Regions from separate parts of the Streptomyces sp. NPDC030814 genome, predicted to be linked through region 2. Evidence: riboswitches for the same ligand, from Rfam matches in the RefSeq annotation. Region 2 holds a riboswitch; the other holds the start of a gene.

Region 1 (10,182 bases), on a different contig from region 2:
GCGTTCGATGCAGGGGATCTGGACGAGGCCGCCGACCGGGTCGCAGGTCAGGCCGAGGTTGTGCTCCATGCCGATCTCGGCCGCGTTCTCGACCTGTTCGGGGCTGCCCCCGAGGACCTCCGCGAGCGCTCCGGCGGCCATCGAGCAGGCCGAGCCGACCTCGCCCTGGCAGCCCACCTCGGCACCGGAGATGGAGGCGTTCTCCTTGAAGAGCATGCCGATGGCCCCGGCGGCCAGCAGGAAGCGGACGACGCCGTCCTCGTCGGCGCCCGGGACGAAGTTGATGTAGTAGTGCAGGACCGCCGGGATGATGCCCGCCGCTCCGTTCGTGGGCGCCGTCACCACCCGGCCGCCGGCCGCGTTCTCCTCGTTCACGGCCATCGCGTAGAGCGTGATCCACTCCATCGCGTGCGCCAACGGGTCGCCCTCGGCCCGGAGCTGACGGGCGGAGACGGCGGCGCGACGCCGTACCCGCAGACCGCCGGGGAGGATGCCCTCGCGGGACATGCCGCGCGCGACGCACGTCTGCATCACCCGCCAGATGTCCAGCAGTCCCTCGCGGATCTCCTCCTCCGTACGCCAGGCCCGCTCGTTCTCCAGCATCAGCGCGGAGATGGACAGACCCGTCTCCTTCGTCAGCCGCAGCAGCTCGTCGCCCGTACGGAAGGGGTACTTGAGGACCGTGTCGTCCAGTTTGATGCGGTCCGCACCGACCGCCTCCTCGTCCACGACGAAGCCGCCGCCGACCGAGTAGTACGTCTTCGACAGCAGTTCCGCGCCCGACGCGTCGTACGCCCAGACCGTCATGCCGTTGGCGTGGTACGGGAGCGTCTTGCGGCGGTGCAGGACCAGGTCCTTGTCGAAGTCGAAGGGGATCTCGTGGTCGTCGAGCAGCCGGATCCGGCCCGACTCCTTGATGGACTCCACGCGGTCGTCGGCCGACTCGACGTCCACCGTGCGCGGCGAGGAGCCCTCCAGACCCAGCAGCACGGCCTTGGGGGTGCCGTGGCCGTGCCCGGTCGCGCCCAGGGAGCCGTACAGCTCGACCCGTATGGAAGCGGTCGCGGCCAGCAGCCGCTCCTTGCGCAGCCGACGCGCGAACATGCGGGCGGCCCGCATGGGACCGACCGTGTGGGAGCTGGACGGGCCGATGCCGATCGAGAACAGGTCGAAGACCGAGATGGCCACGGTGACTCCTCAGAACGGGGGTTGTGCGGCGGGGGGCGGGGCACGGCGCTCACTGCCCAGTGTGCGCGGTGCCCCCGAACAACGGCACTGTGTGCCGGTGAACCCCGGGATTGCTTCCCGGGGCGGCTGCCGGGGGTTCGGACGATTCCCGGCAGCCGCTCCTGGTCACTTGCCCAGGGCGGGGTAGAGCGGGTGCTTGTCGGTGAGGGCCTTGACCCGGGTCCTGAGCGCCTCGGCGTCGTAGGACGGCTTGAGGGTCTCGGCGATGATGTCGGCGACCTCGGTGAAGTCCTCGGCGGTGAATCCGCGGGTGGCGAGGGCGGGGGTGCCGATGCGCAGGCCGGAGGTGACCATCGGGGGGCGCGGGTCGTCGGGGACGGCGTTGCGGTTGACGGTGATGCCGACCTCGTGCAGACGGTCCTCGGCCTGCTGCCCGTCCAGGTCGGACTCGCGCAGGTCAACCAGGATCAGGTGCACATCCGTGCCACCGGACAGCACGTTGACGCCGGATTCGCGGGCGTCCGGTGCGGTGAGGCGTTCGGCGAGGATCCGGGCGCCTTCGACGGTGCGGCGCTGGCGGTCCTTGAACTCCTCGCCGGCGGCGACCTTGAAGGAGACGGCCTTCGCGGCGATGACGTGTTCCAGCGGTCCGCCCTGGAAGCCGGGGAAGACGGAGGAGTTGAGCTTCTTGGCGAAGTCCTTCTTCGCCAGGATGATCCCGCCGCGCGGCCCGCCGAGGGTCTTGTGGGTGGTGGAGGTGACCACGTCCGCGTACTCGACGGGGTTCGGGTGCAGGCCCGCGGCGACAAGGCCCGCGAAGTGCGCCATGTCCACCCACAGGTGGGCGCCCACCTCGTCGGCGATACGGCGGAACGCGGCGAAGTCCAGCTGCCGCGGGTAGGCGGACCAGCCCGCGATGATGACCTTGGGTCGGTGCTCCTTGGCGAGCCGCTCGACCTCGGCCATGTCGACCAGTCCGGTGGCGGTGTCGACGTGGTAGGGGACCACGTTGAACTGCTTGCCGGAGAAGTTCAGGCGCATGCCGTGGGTGAGGTGGCCGCCGTGCGCGAGGTCCAGGCCCAGGATGGTGTCGCCCGGCTGGGCCAGCGCGAACAGCGCCGCCTGGTTGGCGGAGGCACCGGAGTGGGGCTGGACGTTGGCGTACTCCGCACCGAAGAGGGCCTTGACGCGGTCGATGGCGATCTGCTCGGTGACGTCGACGTGTTCGCAGCCGCCGTAGTAGCGGCGACCGGGGTAGCCCTCGGCGTACTTGTTGGTGAGGACGGAGCCCTGGGCCTCGATGACGGCGAGCGGAGCGAAGTTCTCCGAGGCGATCATCTCCAGGGTGGACTGCTGGCGGTGGAGTTCGGCGTCGACGGCGGCGGCGACCTCGGGATCCAGCTCGTGCAGGGGCGTGTTCAGAAGCGACATGGGGCTACGACCTCTCAGCCGGCGATGAAGGCGGTGTACTCGTCGGCGGAGAGCAGATCGGCCGGCTCCTCCGCGATCCGTACCTTGAACAGCCAGCCGCCCTCGAACGGGGCGGTGTTCACCAGCGACGGATCGTTGACCACGTCCTCGTTGACCTCGGTGATCTCACCGGTCACCGGGGAGTACAGGTCGCTGACGGACTTCGTCGACTCCAGCTCGCCGCAGGACTCGCCCGCGGTCACCGTGGAGCCCACCTCGGGAAGCTGGGTGTAGACGACATCGCCGAGCGCGTTGGCCGCGTGCTCCGTGATGCCCACCGTCGAGACGCCGTCCTCGGCGGCCGACAGCCACTCGTGCTCCTTGCTGTAGCGCAGCTGCTGGGGGTTGCTCATGGCCTGAATTCTCCTGTACGCGGGGGAGTGGTGATGAATGAGGGACTGCTGAAACCACTGTTGAGCAGGGCGGATGTGCCCTTTGTCACGCCCGGGGGCGGTGCCGTGCGGTTCCGCACGACGACGCCATGCCGCTTCTGAACGACGGTGAGCCGACTACGACGGTGTCACTTGGACCGCTTGTAGAACGGCAGCGCCACGACCTCGAACGGCTCGTGGCTGCCGCGGATGTCCACGGCGACCCCGGTGGTGCCCGGGACGGCGTACATGGCGTCGACGTACGCCATCGCGATCGGCTTGCCCAGTGTGGGGGAGGGGGCGCCGGAGGTGACCTCGCCGATCACCTTGCCCTCGGCGACGACGGGGTATCCGGCGCGGGGAACCCGCCGGCCCTCGGCGATCAGGCCGACGAGGACCGGCGGCTCGTGGTTGGCGTTCTCGGCGGCCTCGCGCAGGGCCGCGCGGCCCACGAAGTCGCCCTCCTTCTCGAACTTCACCACCCGGCCGAGCCCGGCGTCGAAGGGCGTCAGCTCGGTGGTCAGCTCGTGCCCGTACAGCGGCATCCCCGCCTCCAGGCGCAGCGTGTCCCGGCAGGACAGCCCGCACGGCACCAGGCCGACGTCCTTGCCGGCCTCGGTCAGCGCCTGCCACAGCTCGACGGCGTGCTCCGGCTTCACGAACAGCTCGAATCCGTCCTCGCCGGTGTACCCGGTGCGCGCGATCAGCGCCGGGACGCCGGCGACCGTGCCGGGCAGGCCCGCGTAGTACTTCAGGCCGTCGAGGTCGGCGTCGGAGAGCGCCTTCACGATGCCGGGCGACTCGGGGCCCTGGACCGCGATCAGCGCGTACGCGTCCCGGTCGTCCCGCACCTCGGCGTCGAAACCGGCCGCGCGCTCCACCAGGGCGTCCAGCACGACCTGGGCGTTGGAGGCGTTCGCGACGACCATGTACTCGGTCTCCGCGAGGCGGTAGACGATCAGGTCGTCGAGGATGCCGCCGTCCTCGCGGCAGATCATGGTGTAGCGGGCGCGGCCCGTCCGCACGCCGCCGATGTTCCCGACGAGGGCGTGGTCGAGGAGCGCGGCCGCCTGCGGTCCTGTGACGGTGATCTCGCCCATGTGGGACAGGTCGAAGAGCCCGGCCCTGGTCCGTACGGCGTTGTGCTCGTCGCGCTCGGAGCCGTAGCGCAGGGGCATGTCCCAGCCCGCGAAGTCGGTCATCGTCGCGCCGAGCGAGCGATGCAGGGCATCGAGCGCGGTACGGCGCGGTCCGGCGGTGGGGCTACTGCTCATCGGTTCTGCTCCCAAGGCGATGGGGGTCCCTCCCGCGCGAGCGAAGCCGAGCGTGGGGGAAGGCGAGGACGTTCCTCCCCATCTGTCATCGGAACCTGAGAGGTTCACCTCGACCGTACGTCCTGATGACGTACCGGTGGTCGCGGTTTGCACCTTGGGTGGAGCCACTGACGCAGCGGCTCGCTTTTCAGATGTGCCTCGCCCGCGCGGTATCTGGGCCTGAGAGATTCAAGGGAGGGACTTGCTCCTTCGGCGCCCCAGCGAAGACTGCTGGGAGCTCTCCCGCGCGGATTCAAGCGGCCGGTATGCAGTTGGCGCGCACATCATTGCACGCATCGGCGCGGCACGGCAGGGGGGAGCCTCAGTGCCGGGGAGACGTCGCTCCCGGCGCCCCCGTCCCGGGCGGCGCACGGGACGAAGGGACAGACACAGCGGTCCGTAGCACTCTTGTGGCGAAACGAGGACTGAATCAGGAGCCATCGGGCATTACCTTCTCTTTACAGTCGGTGGGGATGGGTCTTCCAAACCCTGGGGAGGACGATCACGGTGAACAGGACCACGGCGTACGCGACGACCTCGGGCCTCGCCCTGCCCGAGCAGCCCGCCGGCCCGGCCGCCGCGGCCTGCGGCCCGTTCCCGGCGGCGGTCGTCCGCGACCTCAGGGAGCGCTCCGGGCGGAGCCCGCACGAGCTGTCGTTCGGAGCGGACGACCTCGTGGTCGTCACCGGACTGCCCGGCAGCGGCAAGTCGACCCTGATGCGGCGCACGGTGCCGGGTCCGCGGATCGACTCCCAGGACACGCGCGACCGCTTCGACGCGCGCCTGGCGCGCGTCCTGCCGTACGCCGTGTACCGGCCGTTCGTGCGCCTCGCGCACTACGCCGGGCTCCGACGCGCGCTGCGCTCCGGCGAGGGCGTCGTGGTGCACGACTGCGGGACCCAGGCGTGGGTGCGGCGCTGGCTCGCGCGGGAGGCCGTCAGGCGGGGCGGCACCCTCCATCTGCTGCTGCTCGACGTCACCCCCGGTGAGGCGCGGGACGGACAGCGGGAACGGGGTCGCGGGGTGTCCCGGTACGCCTTCGCCCGGCACCGGGGCGCCATGACCCGGCTGCTGCGGGCCGTGGAGAAGGGGCGCCTGCCGGAGGGCTGCGGGTCGGCGGTGCTGATCGACCGGGCCGCGGCGGACGCGCTGAAGCGGATCGGCTTCGAGGCCTGAGGGCGGGCCGCCCGAGGGGCGGGCCCCGCCGAGGGCCGAAGCCGGGCCGTCCCCTTTGTCGGCGGCGGGCATTAAGGTGCAGGGACAACAGCATCACGGAGTAAAGCGGTAGGCGGCAGATGGACTTCCCGGCGGACTTCCCGGCACAGGCACACCCCCATGGACACGGCGGGTGGCCCGGCAATGAGCTGGAGGAGGTGCTCTCCGCCTCCCTCGGGGTGCCGGGGGCAGGCGCGCGGATCGTGGAGGTGCTGTCCCGCAGCTTCGTGTGGGTGCCGCTGCCCGAGGGCGGGGGACCGCACAGCCGTGAGCTGGATCTGCCGACGATGGAGCTGGACGGCCAGGCGTATGTGCCGGTCTTCAGCTCCGAGGAGCAGTTCCGCCAGGTCGTCGGCAGCCACATGTCGTACACGATCGCCCCGGCCGTCGAGTTCGCCCGCGGCCTGCCCCCGCAGGTCGGCCTCGCCCTGAACCCGGACGGTCTCGTGGGCATCCCGCTGCCGCCGCCGGCCGTGGCCGAGCTGTGCCGGGCCGCCCGGACCCCGCTGGACGGGGCGGCGAGCGGAGCCCGGGTCCGCCTGTTCGAACCGGACTGGCAGGACGACCCGGTCGACTTCCTCGCCGCGGCCTCCGCCGAGTTCGCCGCGACCGGCGCCGTCCTCACCGCCCGCCGCTGCCTCGCCGCCATCGAGACCGCCGACCCCGTGATGTTCATCGGCGTCGACCTGGTCTCCTGGGAGGCCGACCGCGCCCTCCTCCTGGATGCCCTCGGCCGCGCCCTCGGCAAACAACCGGTGGCCTGGCCGGTCAACATGGTCTTCCTGGACGTGGCCCAGGACCCGGTGGGCCACTGGCTCCGCGAAAAGGTCCGCCCCTTCTACCAACAGGGGTACTGACACCGGCCCCGACAGGGCGCGGGGCCGCGGCGTCAGCGGCTCCGCCGCGGGGCGCGACCAGCCACGACGACACCGGGGTCCGCGACGCACAGCAAGCCCCGAGCCCTCACCGGCTCGACCTGCACACCACCTAAGCTGTTTTCACAACCGGGTCCAACACCACCATGGTCCATACCGAAGGGCGGCTGACGTGAGCGCGAGCGGCACGGCGACCGGGCAGGTCGAGCACATGCTGCGCCAGGTGACGCCGGGGCGTTACGACGCCTACGAGGCGTTGCTGCGTGCCCTCGCGACCCCCGCCACCGGCCAGGTCTGGATGCTCCTGTGGCACGGCCAGGCCGGCTCCCCGGACGCCCAGTACGGGAACATGGAGGTGGACGGGTTCAACTACGCGCCCTGTGTCACCTCCGCCCAGGAGCTCTCCGCCAGCGGCTGGAACCGCAGTTACGAGGTCGTCGACGGCCTGGACGTGGCCCGCACGCTCTACCCCGACCACTACGGACTCTGGCTCAACCCGCACGCGCCGGGCGGCGGCGTCGGCATCCCCTGGCTGGATCTGCGGCGGATCGCCACGGGCCTGGAGCGGCAGCCCGCGGGCCCGCTGCGGCTGTCCGAGCCGGCCATCGAGATCCCGCAGTTCTACGCGCTGCTCACCCAGAACGCCCACCGCACCCCGGCCGTGCGCTCCCTGCGCCGCGCCTGGGTGCAGCCCTCGCTCGGCGCGCCGTACCTGGCGATCGGCCTCGATGTGTACGACACCTCGCCGCCCGCGGTCGACTCGGTGCGCGCGATGATGCAGCAGTCCATCGGCGCCGTCCCCGACGGGCTGCCCGTCTCCACCGTCGCCATGTCCGACGAGTACGACCCGGTCGCGATGTGGCTGCGCGCAGCCGCCCGCCCCTTCTACGACCGCGAGGCCCACGGCGCCCCGGCCCAGGCGCCGGCCGCCGGCGGATACGGCTATCCGGGCGGGTACTGAGCTCCGCCCCGCCGCGGGCACGGCAGGAGCCCCGGCTCCGGTCCGGCTCGGTGGCGAGCCCTTCCGGGAGCCGGGGGCTCCGTCACGCGTTCACCTGCCCCCGTGCTCGTGAACGCCGCTCAGCAGTACCTCCTCCGGGCCGCCGCCGCGTTCCGGTCGACCGCCTCGTCGCCGCAACCGACCGTGCCTGTGACCACCTTGGTCCAGCCGACGGCGGAACCCTTCTGCGCCGGGCCGCAGGCGGTGCCGGTCGTGTCGCAGGTCCTGGCCGCGTACGAGCCCGCGACCTGCCTGGTGTCCCCGTACAGAACCGCCTTGCCGGGCTTGCCCTTTGCCGTGACCGGCATGGTGGCGGACGTCCGCCGACCGGCGGGGGTCCGGCTTCAGGCGGGTCTGTTTCTCCAGGCTCAGGCAGGACGGTGGCCGGCTTCACCGCGCCCTTGACCGCGGACCGCACCGCGGCCACCTCGCACGCCGCCGTGACCTGGACCGTCCGGCCCGTGGCGTTCCGGTGCTGCTGGGCACGGCTGACCGCCGGCTCCCTGGCGACGCACTGTCGGACGAGCCTGACGCGCCCGGCTTGCGGACATTCGACCGGGCGTCCGCGCGCGCCGGAGCGGACGCCAAGTGCTGTCCCGTAATCCCCGGCGGGCGCACGACGACCGCTACGGCACCTCGCCGCGTTGTCGGAACGCCCGCATACATCCAGTGATGCACCGCATCCGACGCCGTGCGCTGATCCACCGCGGATCACGGGACAGCCCTTGGCAGCGGAACCACGGCACCGACCGCGACCGTCGTCATGGCGCCGCCATGAGCTTGTTCAATTTCCCCGTTCCCCGTTCCCCGTTCCCCGTTCCCCGTTCCCCGTTCCCCGTTCTCAAGTTTTTGTTTTACGCATTCCCGTGGAGACGCGCCACCCGTCCCTGGGCCCCGGAACAGGCGGCGCGCTTTTCCCGAAATCGCCGAATTACGGCTTCGGTGTACAGGAGGACTGCCTCGTCTGGCATTCCGCGAAGTGCAGGGAGGAAGTGATTCCCTTCAGGATGCCGACGATCTCGATCCGGTCGTGCTTGCAGTTGCCGAGCTCGCGCCAGCGTTCGACCTGGAACTTCTGGTACTCGACCATCGGCTGGGTGTAGCCGCGCTTGCCCGGGTCGACCGTCATGCGGTTGGTGACGGTGCGGCCCTTGGCGACGGACCTGGCCACCTCGTACTTGGTCTTGGCCTCGACCTGGGCGATTCCCCAGCCCACGCTGGCGCTGGCCTCGCCGCCCCAGGTCGTCGTGCGGGTCTTGGTGGTCTTGATCGAGTAGACCAGGGTGGACTTGCTGGAGCTGCTGTTCCGCTTGCTGACGACCGGCCCGCGGGAGGCGTACCACGGCTTGCCGAGCTTGATTACCTTGGAGTAGGTGTAGCCCTCGCAGCGCATGGGGGCCTGCTCGGCGGCGTTCGCCGTGGCCGGCAGGGCCGTGAGGGCGCCGGTGACCAGCGCGGTCGTCGCGAGAGTCGCGGAAAGAGCACGCTTGTTGCGCAGATTCATTTGTATCCCCGTTTTCCCCGTTGACCCGGTCAATTAATTCCCGTGTCCGGGGGAGTGGGTCACGCTGCCCCGGCGGGGAAGAAGTTAGTGGGGGTCGAGACGGCCCGCAATGGGCAGGGGATTCTGTTACGAAGTGACGCTCAAACGAACCTCAAATACGAGGGAAATGACCGACAGGGCGACCGGCGGCATGTGTTCTTCGCCCGAATTGCCACGCACCCGAAGGGGATGATTGAGGGTGATCTGGACATGGTGGACTCGATCTGTGACCTGGGCCACTTGTAACACTGTGTCCGGTGCCGCTCACGCGCACGCGATGTTCGGATTCCGGAACCCTGCTGGCCACATCACGGTTGCGCATACATTCGCCGCCGGGTCTGGTGCCTGATCGCGCCACCGTTGAAGACTCCCCCAGAGCGGTGGGGGGTCGGCCGAACGTGCTGTTCATACGGTGCGGTTCAGTGCCGTATGTGCCTCTCCCTCCCAATGACCCGGCGCGACAGTGGCGTTGACACCGGGTCACCTGCAAGCAGTACGACGCGAGAGAACGACGGCAGTAGTGGCAACGGACCGCACCGCAGACCCGGGCGGCCGCCAAGCACAGTCGGCAACCACCGGCACGGGCAAGCACGAGGGACGATGACCGCACCCATTGAGACGACCGGATCGCAGGCCGAGGCGCAGCCCGAGGCCGTGCTGGAAGGTGTCGAGGCCAAGAGGATCGAGGGCCGTTCACTCGGCCAGATCGCCTGGACCCGCTTCAAGCGCGACAAGGTGGCGGTGGCCGGCGGAGTCGTGGTGGTCCTGCTGATCCTGATCGCGGCCCTCTCCCGGCCGCTCCAGTCGCTGCTCGGACTCGACCCCAACGCCTTCAACCAGGACCTGATCGACCCCAACACCTCCCTGCCGAAGGGCGACTTCGGCGGGATGAGCTGGGACCACCCGCTCGGTGTCGAGCCGAAGTTCGGCCGCGACATCCTCGCGCGCATCCTGGAGGGCTCCTGGGTCTCCCTGGTCGTCGCCTTCGGCGCGACCCTCCTCTCCAACGCGATCGGCACCGTGCTCGGACTGCTCGCGGGCTACTACGGCGGCCGGGTCGACTCGATCATCAGCCGGCTGATGGACACCTTCCTGGCGTTCCCGCTGCTGCTGTTCGCCATCGCCATCTCCGCCACGCTCCAGGGCGGCGCCTTCGGCCTCGAAGGACTCCCCCTGCACATCTCGGTGCTCATCTTCGTGATCGGCT
Region 2 (10,182 bases):
GATGCCCAGGCAGAGCCGCCGATAACGTCCCGCGCGAGACCTGCGCCCGCTAGGCTGAGCGCGTTCACCCTCGACCTTATGGACTCGGCGTGCTTCTGGCACATTCACGCGGCACGAAAGAGCATGCGCTTTCCATGCCGGGATTCGTGAAAAGCGCCGATGAGAACCGGCCTACCGCTACGCGCTGGTAATCCGAGGTCACCCTCTCATCCCCCACAAAAAATCGGGATGATTCCCGCGATTCAGCGACCGGATACCGCCTTGCTCTTCATATCGAAGACAGCTAGCCGAAACACCTTTTGAACACGGGTCGTATAAACTCCGGACACGAGGCTGAGAGTCGGCACTCGCGGTCCTCGGTCCTGCCGTCGGAGCTCGCACGGCGGACCCTCAACCCACGCACCGGACCCCGGGCACCCGTCTCTTCGATCCCTGAGAGCTGACAGCGTCGTCCGCCCCCGCCCTCGCGCCACCGTGCCTGTCGAATGAGAGGCGACCCACCATGCCGCTGCTTGTCCCCCCGGCTCCCGCGCCCGCCCTGCGCACCGTCCTCACGGCACTCGGATCTCCCACCGCCGTCAGCGAGGCCCGAACCCCCTCCCTGCGCAGCACCCAAGGTCCCGTCACGCCCGAACTCCCACTGCCCGTCCACGTACTCGACCGGATCACGCCCGAGGGCGCCGGCACCACCCGGCTCACGGGCTGGCGCTTCCTGATCCGCTCCGGCGACCGCGCCCTGGCCGCCGCCGAGACCCGCCTCACCCCCGACGGATGGGCCTTCTCGCACTTCTTCGAGGGCCCGTACATCGCCTCCACGGAGCACGCCCTGCGCCAGGCCGACGTCATGCAAAAGCCCTACCAGCCCCGCCTGCTGTCGGTGCCCGAGCTGTACATGCTCACCCTCTGGCTGCATGCGGACACCACCGCCGACGGTGTCACCGGCCACCCGGCGCCGACCGACCTCCTGGTGCCCCTGGCCCCGGCACCGCCCGGCATCGCGGCCCACCGCCCGCACCGGGTCGCCGATCTCCTCCCGGTCCTGACCACCCGACTGACCCCCACCCCCCTCATGGGGTCGCCCGCCTGATCCGAAAGTCGCCGCCTCATTCACCCGTCGCGTACCCCGTCGCCGATATACCGGCGACGGGGTACGCGACTGTCATCGGCGCGCTATTCCGCTCTTCCGCGCGGCAATACGCTCGTACGAGCTATTCATGCGCCCCCACCCCGTCGGACTAGCCACATCCGACCATGGCGAACCACCCGAACGGACAGGGGAGTTGCGATGAACCGTCCGCGCGGGGGATGCGTCATCAACCTGTGAGAAAGCGGTGCTGCGAAATGCCTGCGGATTGACGCCCGTAGGGCAACACTGGGACCGGACCGAATTATCACAACGGGGGGCGGCCATGAGCGAGGCTTCACGCCGCGGAACAGACACGACAGCCATCTCACCACTCACGACAGAGCGAAAGATCCCAACAACCATGTGCCAGCACCAGCCACCGTGCCCGACCGCCGAATCCGCCGACCGGGAAGGCGCCCGACTCGTGGCGCACCACCCGGAGCAGGGGTGGAGCCTGCTCTGCAACGGCGTTCTGCTCTTCGAGGACACCGGTGAGCTCCTTCCCGACGGCCAGATCATCGCCCCGCACCGCCCGCTGGACAGCGGCACGGTGATGACGGCGGCCTGAGCCGGGCGAGGTGCGCACAGGGCGGGTTCCCGCAGCGGGCGCCCGTCCGGACACACAAGGGGCCGGCCGGAGAGACAGTCTCCGGGCCGGCCCGACGCGTATCCGCTGGTGACTACTCTTCGTAGGCGTCCAGCGGCGGGCAGGAGCAGACCAGGTTCCGGTCACCGAAGGCCTGGTCGATCCGGCGCACCGGCGGCCAGTACTTGTCGGCGGGCTTGACCCCCGCCGGGAACACTGCCTCCTCGCGGGTGTACGCATGGCTCCACTCGCCGCCGAGCGCGGCCGCGGTGTGCGGCGCGTTCCGCAGCGGGTTGTCCTCGGCGGGCCACTCGCCGGAACCGACCTTCTCGATCTCCGCGCGGATCGCGATCATCGCATCGCAGAACCGGTCCAGTTCGGCGAGGTCCTCCGACTCGGTCGGCTCGATCATCAGCGTCCCGGCCACCGGGAAGGACATGGTCGGCGCGTGGAAGCCGTAGTCGATCAGCCGCTTGGCGATGTCGTCGACACTCACCCCGGTCGTCTTCGCCAGCGGTCGCAGGTCGACGATGCACTCGTGCGCCACGAGCCCGGCCGGGCCGGTGTACAGCACCGGGTAGTGCGGCTCCAGCCGCTTGGCGATGTAGTTGGCGCTGAGCACCGCGACCTGCGTCGCCCGCTTGAGCCCCTCGCCGCCCATCAGCCGGACGTACGCCCACGAGATCGGCAGGATGCCCGCCGAGCCCCACGGGGCGGCCGAGATCGGGCCCACGCCGGTCTCCGGGCCGGCCGCGGGCTGCATCGGGTGGTTCGGCAGATAAGGCGCCAGGTGCTCCCGGACCGCCACGGGTCCGACACCGGGACCGCCGCCGCCGTGCGGGATGCAGAACGTCTTGTGCAGGTTCAGGTGGGAGACGTCACCACCGAAGTGGCCGGGCTTGGCGAGGCCCACCAGCGCGTTGAGGTTGGCGCCGTCGACGTAGACCTGGCCGCCCGCGTCGTGCACCTGGGCGCAGATGTCGGCGACGTGCTCCTCGAACACACCGTGCGTCGACGGGTAGGTGATCATCAGCACGGACAGCTGGTCACGGTACTGCTCGATCTTCGCCCGCAGGTCCTCGACGTCGATCTCGCCGTCCTCGGCGGTCTTCACGACGACGACCTTCATGCCGGCCATCACGGCGCTCGCGGCGTTGGTGCCGTGCGCGGAGGACGGGATGAGGCACACGGTCCGCTGGTCGTCGCCGTTGGCCCGGTGGTAGCCGCGTACGGCGAGCAGCCCGGCCAGCTCGCCCTGCGAGCCGGCGTTCGGCTGGAGCGACACCTTGTCGTATCCGGTGACCTCGGCGAGCCGCTCCTCCAGCTCACGGATCAGCGTCAGATAGCCCTGCGCCTGCGCGGCGGGCGCGAAGGGGTGCAGCTGCCCGAACTCGGGCCAGGTCACCGGCTCCATCTCGGTGGTCGCGTTGAGCTTCATCGTGCAGGAGCCCAGCGGGATCATGCCCCGGTCGAGCGCGTAGTCCCGGTCGGCGAGACGGCGAAGGTAGCGCAGCATCGCGGTCTCGGACCGGTGCTCGTGGAACACGGGGTGCGCGAGGTACTCGTCGGAGCGCAGCAGCGCCCCGGGCAGCGTGTCCTCGGCGGCGGCGTCGAGATCCTCGACGTTGCCCTCCACGCCGAACGCCGTCCACACGGCGCCCAGCTGCGCCCGCGTGGTGGTCTCGTCGCAGGCGACGGACACCTGGTCGGCGTCCACGAGGTGCAGGTTCACGCCGTGCTCCCGCGCGGCGGCCACGACCTCGGCTGCCCGTCCCGGTACCCGCACGGTGAGCGTGTCGAAGTACGCGCCGTGCACGACCTCGACCCCGCCCGCGGCGAGCCCCGCGGCGAGGACGGTGGCATACCGGTGGGTGCGCCGTGCGATGGTCCGCAGCCCCTCGGGGCCGTGGTAGACGGCGTACATGCCGGCCATCACAGCGAGCAGCACCTGAGCGGTACAGATGTTGCTGGTCGCCTTCTCGCGGCGGATGTGCTGCTCACGCGTCTGGAGGGCGAGCCGGTACGCCTTGTGTCCGTCGGCGTCCACGGAGACGCCCACGAGCCGTCCGGGCAGGCTGCGTGCGAACTTCTCCTGCACGGCCATGTAGCCCGCGTGCGGCCCGCCGAAGCCCATCGGCACACCGAACCGCTGCGTCGTGCCGACCGCGATGTCGGCGCCCAGCTCACCCGGCGGGGTCAGCAGGGTGAGGGCGAGCAGGTCGGCGGCGACGGTGACGAGCGCCCCGATTCCATGGGCCTGCTCGATGACCGGCTTGAGATCGCGTACGGCACCGGAGGCACCCGGGTACTGCAGGAGCACGCCGTTGATCTCACGGGAGGCGATGTCGGCGGGAATGCCGTCGCTGAGATCGGCGACGACGATCTCGACCCCGGCGGGCTCGGCACGGGTCTCGATCACGGCGATGGTCTGCGGCAGCGTGTCCGCGTCGACCAGGAAGAGACCCTTCTTGTTCTTGCCCATGCGCCGGGACAGCGCCATGGCCTCCGCGGCGGCCGTGCCCTCGTCGAGCAGGGAGGCACCGGAGGTGGGGAGGCCGGTGAGGTCGGCGACCATGGTCTGGAAGTTGAGCAGCGCTTCGAGCCGGCCCTGGGAGATCTCGGGCTGGTACGGCGTGTAGGCCGTGTACCAGGCGGGGTTCTCCATGACGTTCCGCAGAATCACCGGCGGGGTGAACGTCCCGTAGTAGCCGAGTCCGATCATGGAGCCCAGCACCTGGTTGCGGTCGGCGAGTGAGCGCAGCTCGGCGAGCACCTCGGCCTCGGTTCGGGCGCCCGGCAGCTTCAGCGCCTCGGCGTTCTTGATCACGTCGGGGACCGCGGCGGCCGTCAGCTCGTCGAGCGAGCCGTATCCGACCTGGGCGAGCATCTTGGCCCGGGCCTCGGCGTCGGGTCCGATGTGACGCCGCTCGAACGGGATGCCCTGTTCGAGCTCTGCGAGCGGAATGCGGTGGGCGGTCATTGCGGAGGCCTCCTGGTCTGACGCGACCTTCGAGGGCACCACGGCACGGGTGCCCGGACGGCCTCCCCCTCTGTCATCTCGACCTGAGAGCTTCACCGGCCCGGGTGCGGGCCGGCTTTCACCGTCGGTGAGAGCGGAAACCGTCGACACCCGCTCTGCTTTCCAGAGTGACCTCGTCCGTGCGGTACGTGAGCCTGAGAGATTCCGGGGAGGATTTGCTCCTTCGGCGCCTCCGGATGGTGTCCGGAGGACTCTCCCGCACGGGTTCAACAGCCGATGCCAGCGTATCAGCGCGGTCAACGCACGTGTCTTCGAGTGGCCGCGTTCCCCGATGTGCCTTTTCGTAGTGGTGAGGAAGGATTTGCAACCCCCATGGCGACCACTTGGAGGGCCCGTGCAGACCGACATCGATCCGCGCAATCTGATCGGCCGCAAGGCGTTCGACCGCAAGGGCACCAAGATCGGCACAGTGGACGAGGTCTACCTCGACGACGCGACCGGCATCCCCGAGTGGGCCGCGATACGCACGGGCCTCTTCGGCCGCGACGCCTTCATTCCTCTTGAGCCCAGCGAGCTCGTCGAGGGAACCCTCCGCGTCCCCTTCGACCGCGCCCTCATCAAGGACGCCCCCGACTTCGGCGTCGGCCGCCACCTCTCCCCCGAACAGGAACTCCAGCTCTACCACCACTACGGCCTGGACGTGGCCCCGCCGCCCCCACTGGAGCACGACTTCGGCAACGCGGCGAGCCAGGAGGACACCTGAGGCGCACACCGAGGCCCCGACCTCGATCTCCTCAGCCCAGCGCCCCCCGCCCTTCCTCGTGCTCGGCTCCAGGCCCCGGCACGGGCACCGCCTCCGACGGCCGCACCGGTCCGCCCGGCACCAGCGGCAGCGGATCCACCACCTCGAGGTCGGCGTCGTCCGTGCGGAACGTCCGCACCCGCCCCGGCTCCGTGTCCCCGGGCGTCTCAAACCGTACGGTGACCCGCCCGAGCCCGCTGCCCTGCACCCACCCGTGCCCGTACTGGGCGTGCCGGACGTCATGCCCGGCCGACCACCGCCGCTCGACGGCGACACCCTCCTCCGCCACGGCCTCCTCCACCGCCTCCTCCTCCGGAAGCTCCGGCGCGCCCGCGGCCTGGGCGAACAGGTCCTCCTGCGTGTAGTCGGCGAGCCCGCTGACCCCCACTCCGAGCAGCCGCACCCCACCGGTGGTGTCGACGGCCTCCAACAGCCGGGCCGCGGCCTCACGCACCACAGCCGGGTCGTCGGTGGGCCCGCGCAGCGTCTCCGACCGGGTCAGCGTCGAGAAGTCGTACCTCCGCACCTTCAGCACGATCGTCCGCCCCGACAGCCCGGACGCCCTCAGCCGCCGCACGCACCGATCGGCGAGCCTCTGCACCTCAAGGCGGACCCGTACCCGGTCATGGATGTCCACGTCGTACGTGTCCTCCACGGACACCGACTTCGCGTCCCGCTCGGCGACCACGGCCCGGTCGTCACGCGCCAGCGCCATCGCATACAGGCCATGTCCGTGGGCCTTCCCCAGCAGCCGTACGATCTCGTCCTCGCCCGCCTCCGCGATCTCGTCCACGGTGGTGATCCCGGCGCGCCGCAGATGGTCCCCGGTCGCCGGCCCCACCCCTGGCAGGATCCGCACGGACATCGGCCCGAGCAGCGCCCGCTCGGTGCCGGGCTCGATGAGCACCAGCCCGTCCGGCTTGGCCTGCTCGGAGGCGATCTTCGCGAGCATCTTGGAGGCGGCGAGCCCCACGGACCCGGTCAGCCCGGTCACCGCTCGTATCTCCTGACGCAACCGCACTCCTGTCCCTCGGGCCGATGCCTCGTCCCAGGCCGCTCCCCCGGCCTCCAGGTCCACGAACGCCTCGTCGAGGCTCAGCGGCTCCACCAACGGCGACAGGGCGTGCAGAAGCCCCATGACCTGCTGACTGATCGCCCGGTAGAACGTGAAGCGCGGCGTGAGATAGGCGGCGTTCGGCGCGAGCCGACGCGCCTGCGCCATGGGCATCGCCGAGTGCACACCGAAAACCCTCGCCTCGTACGAGGCGGTGGCGACCACACCACGGGGGCCCAGTCCGCCCACGATGACGGCTTTCCCGCGCAGACTGGGCTTGGACGCCTGCTCCACCGAGGCGTAGAAGGCATCCATGTCGAGATGCAGGATCGTGGGCGCGGTTCTCACATCTCCGATGCTGCCCTACACCACTGACAATGCCCTGCTACGGCCGACGACGAGGCCCTGTAACCACCGACGGCAGCCCCCCGATACAGCGGCCGATGGCAGGCCCGGTCGCCAGTGATGGCAGCCCCTGCTGCGGCCGACCGCTCGGGCCGGCCGTCGCGCTCAGACCGCCCGGTTGCGCCTGCGCGCCAGTTCGTCCGCCGGGTTGGGGCGTACCAGCGTCTCGCCCGTGTCGATCCGCTCCCCGTGCAATTGGGAGAGAGCGCTTTCCACGTCGCGCCAGACCACCCCGACGGCGATCCCGAAGATCCCCTGGCCGCCTTGGAGCAGAGCGTGCACCTCGTCGGGTGAGGTGCATTCGTAGACCGTGGCCCCGTCGCTCATCAGCGTCATCCGCTCCAGGTCGCTGAAGCCCCGCTCCCGCAGATGCTGGACGGCCGTGCGGATGTTCTGCAGGGAGACACCGGTGTCGAGGAACCGTTTGACGATCTTGAGGACGACGACGTCCCGGAAGCTGTAGAGGCGCTGCGTCCCGGACCCATGAGCGGGCCGCACGCTGGGCTCCACGAGACCGGTGCGGGCCCAGTAGTCCAGCTGCCGATAGGTGATGCCGGCGGCGGCGCAAGCCGTCGGGCCGCGGTACCCGACGTTCTCGTGCGGCTCGGGCTCCACCTCCGCGCCGTCCTGGACGGCCGTCGGCAAGTGGGGGACGGGGCCGGCCGCGCCGGAATGGGGATATCCCCTGCTCGAGCGGAGCCGAGCGCTCGGGGGAGGGTACGCGCCACTCTCCCCCAGACTGCGTCCGGGGGCACCCCCAGCCGTACCGTCGCCGCTGTTTCTCACGCCGACCTCCGTCCTTGACCTGCCTTCTCGACGGTAGGCAGCCACCAGGGGCGCGTCAACGACCGCCACACTCGGCACGCCGAGTGATAATCACCCTGAGAGTGGTTTCCCGTGCCCTTCCGCGGGGAAAGGCTAGCCGAATGTGCTAAGCGGAACCGCAGAACACCGCATGGGCACGCGTCATGCGCCGGGGTCCCGAGACACGCCCCCCTTGATCGGCTAATCGCCGCGCCGGCCCTGACGGCCGGTGCGGCCCGGCAGTCGCCCCGCCCTCGGCCGCGCACCAGAGCCCCGGACCCCTGACGCGGGACCCAGCAGCCACCAGACCCGATCCAACCGCCGCCCGGCCTCACTGGCTGCTGGTACCGAAGTCCTCCGGCGAGATCTGGTCGAGGAACTCGCGGAACTTCTCCACCTCGTCCTCCTGCTCGTCCGGGATCGCGATGCCCGCGTCATCGAGCACCCCGTCACTGCCGAAGATCGGAGTCCCCGTGCGCAGCGCCAGCGCTATGGCGTCAGAGGGGCGGGCACTCACTTCGACGCCGCTGGCGAAGACCAGCTCCGCGTAGAAGACGCCCTCGCGCAGATCGGTGATGCGCACTTCCGTGAGCTCCTGACCGACGGCCTCGAGCACGTCCTTGAACAGGTCGTGGGTCAGCGGTCGCGCGGGGGCCATACCCTGCTGGGCGAAGGCGATCGCGGTCGCCTCCCCGGGCCCGATCCAGATGGGGAGGTAACGGTCGCCTCCCACTTCACGCAGGAGCACGATCGGTTGGTTGGAGGGCATTTCGACCCGGACACCTACGACATCGAGCTCGTTCACACAGCAACCCTAGGCCGTGCTCGGGATGTTTGGGTAGTCGAGCACGGATCGGCCGGGTGATCCGCCACAGGCGAACACTTCCGCTTCAGCGGAGCCTGATGCCCAGCGCGCTGCGCACGAGCGCCGCGTGCAGCTTCACCGTGAGCCCCGCCAGCTCTCTCGTCCGGTCCTCCGCATGCGCTCTGGTCTGCGGATTGCGGTGGCGGCGCAGCGGGGCGACCACCTGCTCCACGAGGCCCGCCTCACGATCGGCGGCGGCCCTCATCACCCGCAGATGCCTCGGCTCGATGCCGAACCGGCCCAGTTCCACCACTAGCGTGGCCACCGTGAGGGCCTCGGCGTCGTAAGAGCCGTCCGGCAGCGGCGCCACGAGCCCGTACGACTCCCACTCGGCCAGCTGCTCCTCGCCGATCCCGGCACCGGCGAGCAGCTCGGCACGCCCGATCCGGGCGACGGTGGGCTCCTCGGGCTCCCCGAAGAGCTCACTCAGACGCTCTCCGTCGCCGAGGTCGCGCTGGCGGCCCACCGACGGCAGCCGGACGTCCTCGCCCCGTTCCAGGGCCTCCAGGTGCTCACGGATCACCTTGAGCGGCAGATAGTGGTCCCGCTGCATCCTCAGGACGTGTCCGAGGCGCTCGACGTCCTCGGCGCTGAACTTGCGGTACCCCGAGGGGGTCCGCTGCGGCTCGATGAGCCCCTCCGACTCCAGGAAACGGATCTTGGAGATCGTGACCTCGGGGAACTCCTCGCGCAGCAGGTTCAGCACCGTGCCGATGCTCATCAGGCCACTGTTCGCGGCGGCGGTGCCGTGGTCGGCACCACCGCTCGTTGTTCGAAGCATGGACCTTCCCTGGGGATTCCCCCCGGAACGAGTCCGGGGGCGGGTCAGTAACCCCGCTGGCTCGCGTAGAAGACCAGCCGGTACTTGCCGATCTGCACCTCGTCACCGTTGTGCAGGGCAACCTGGTCGATCCGCTCACGGTTGACGTAGGTGCCGTTCAGGCTGCCGACGTCGGCGACCGTGAACGAGCCGTCCTGGCCCCGGCGGAACTCCACGTGCCGACGGGAGACGGTGACATCGTCCAGGAAGATGTCGCTCTGCGGGTGACGGCCCGCCGTCGTCAGGTCGCTGTCGAGGAGGAAGCGGCTGCCCGCGTTCGGCCCACGGCGCACGACGAGGAGTGCCGAGCCGAGCGGCAGCGCGTCGACGGCGGCCTGGGCCTCCGGCGACAACGCCGGCAGCTGCGTCTGCCCCGTCGTCTCGGAGTCATAGGCCTCGAGACCGGAGATCGAGATCGTGGAGGTCGTCTCGGACGGACGCTCGGGGACCGCGCCGGGACGCAGCGGCGCGCCGCAGTTCGAGCAGAAGCGGCTGTTCTCCGCGTTGCGGTTACCGCACCTCGTACACACCAGGGCCGACATCGACGGATCCTCCTGCCGCGGCTGCCCCGCCGGGGCATTGGACGCATACGGGTCGGTGGCAAACCCTCCACCCGTACCTGAGGTTGAGGGTTCCCCGAAACCTATGCGGCCCGACTGGGCAGGGTCAACAGACGGCGCGCCCTGACCTCCGGAAATGTCACCGCCCGGACCAGCGACCTGGTCCCGGAACAGCGGGCG

Evidence for each region. Region 2 has a riboswitch for glycine ahead of gcvP (aminomethyl-transferring glycine dehydrogenase). Riboswitches for the same ligand answer to the same signal wherever they lie in the genome.
Region 1: another riboswitch for glycine. It lies ahead of gcvT (glycine cleavage system aminomethyltransferase GcvT); the one in region 2 lies ahead of gcvP (aminomethyl-transferring glycine dehydrogenase).

What each region holds. Positions count from the first base shown of each region.
Region 1 is NZ_JBVIDX010000023.1:77,334-87,515, forward strand. Features, by position in the region: gene ACZ43N_RS33635 (L-serine ammonia-lyase) at 1-1,188, opposite strand, end outside; gene ACZ43N_RS33640 (serine hydroxymethyltransferase) at 1,354-2,619, opposite strand; gene gcvH (glycine cleavage system protein GcvH) at 2,634-3,011, opposite strand; gene gcvT (glycine cleavage system aminomethyltransferase GcvT) at 3,179-4,303, opposite strand; glycine riboswitch at 4,376-4,500, opposite strand; glycine riboswitch at 4,501-4,598, opposite strand; gene ACZ43N_RS33655 (AAA family ATPase) at 4,844-5,518, shown strand; gene ACZ43N_RS33660 (enhanced serine sensitivity protein SseB) at 5,638-6,414, shown strand; gene ACZ43N_RS33665 (enhanced serine sensitivity protein SseB C-terminal domain-containing protein) at 6,605-7,393, shown strand; gene ACZ43N_RS33670 (hypothetical protein) at 7,513-7,740, opposite strand; gene ACZ43N_RS33675 (hypothetical protein) at 8,364-8,936, opposite strand; gene ACZ43N_RS33680 (ABC transporter permease) at 9,576-10,182, shown strand, end outside.
Region 2 is NZ_JBVIDX010000008.1:334,685-344,866, forward strand. Features, by position in the region: gene ACZ43N_RS19965 (hypothetical protein) at 503-1,087, shown strand; gene ACZ43N_RS19970 (DUF5999 family protein) at 1,488-1,694, shown strand; gene gcvP (aminomethyl-transferring glycine dehydrogenase) at 1,807-4,692, opposite strand; glycine riboswitch at 4,865-4,961, opposite strand; gene ACZ43N_RS19980 (PRC-barrel domain-containing protein) at 5,087-5,455, shown strand; gene ACZ43N_RS19985 (DNA polymerase IV) at 5,487-6,896, opposite strand; gene ACZ43N_RS19990 (MerR family transcriptional regulator) at 7,059-7,739, opposite strand; gene ACZ43N_RS19995 (bifunctional nuclease family protein) at 8,089-8,562, opposite strand; gene ftsR (transcriptional regulator FtsR) at 8,648-9,403, opposite strand; gene ACZ43N_RS20005 (FHA domain-containing protein) at 9,448-10,182, opposite strand, start outside.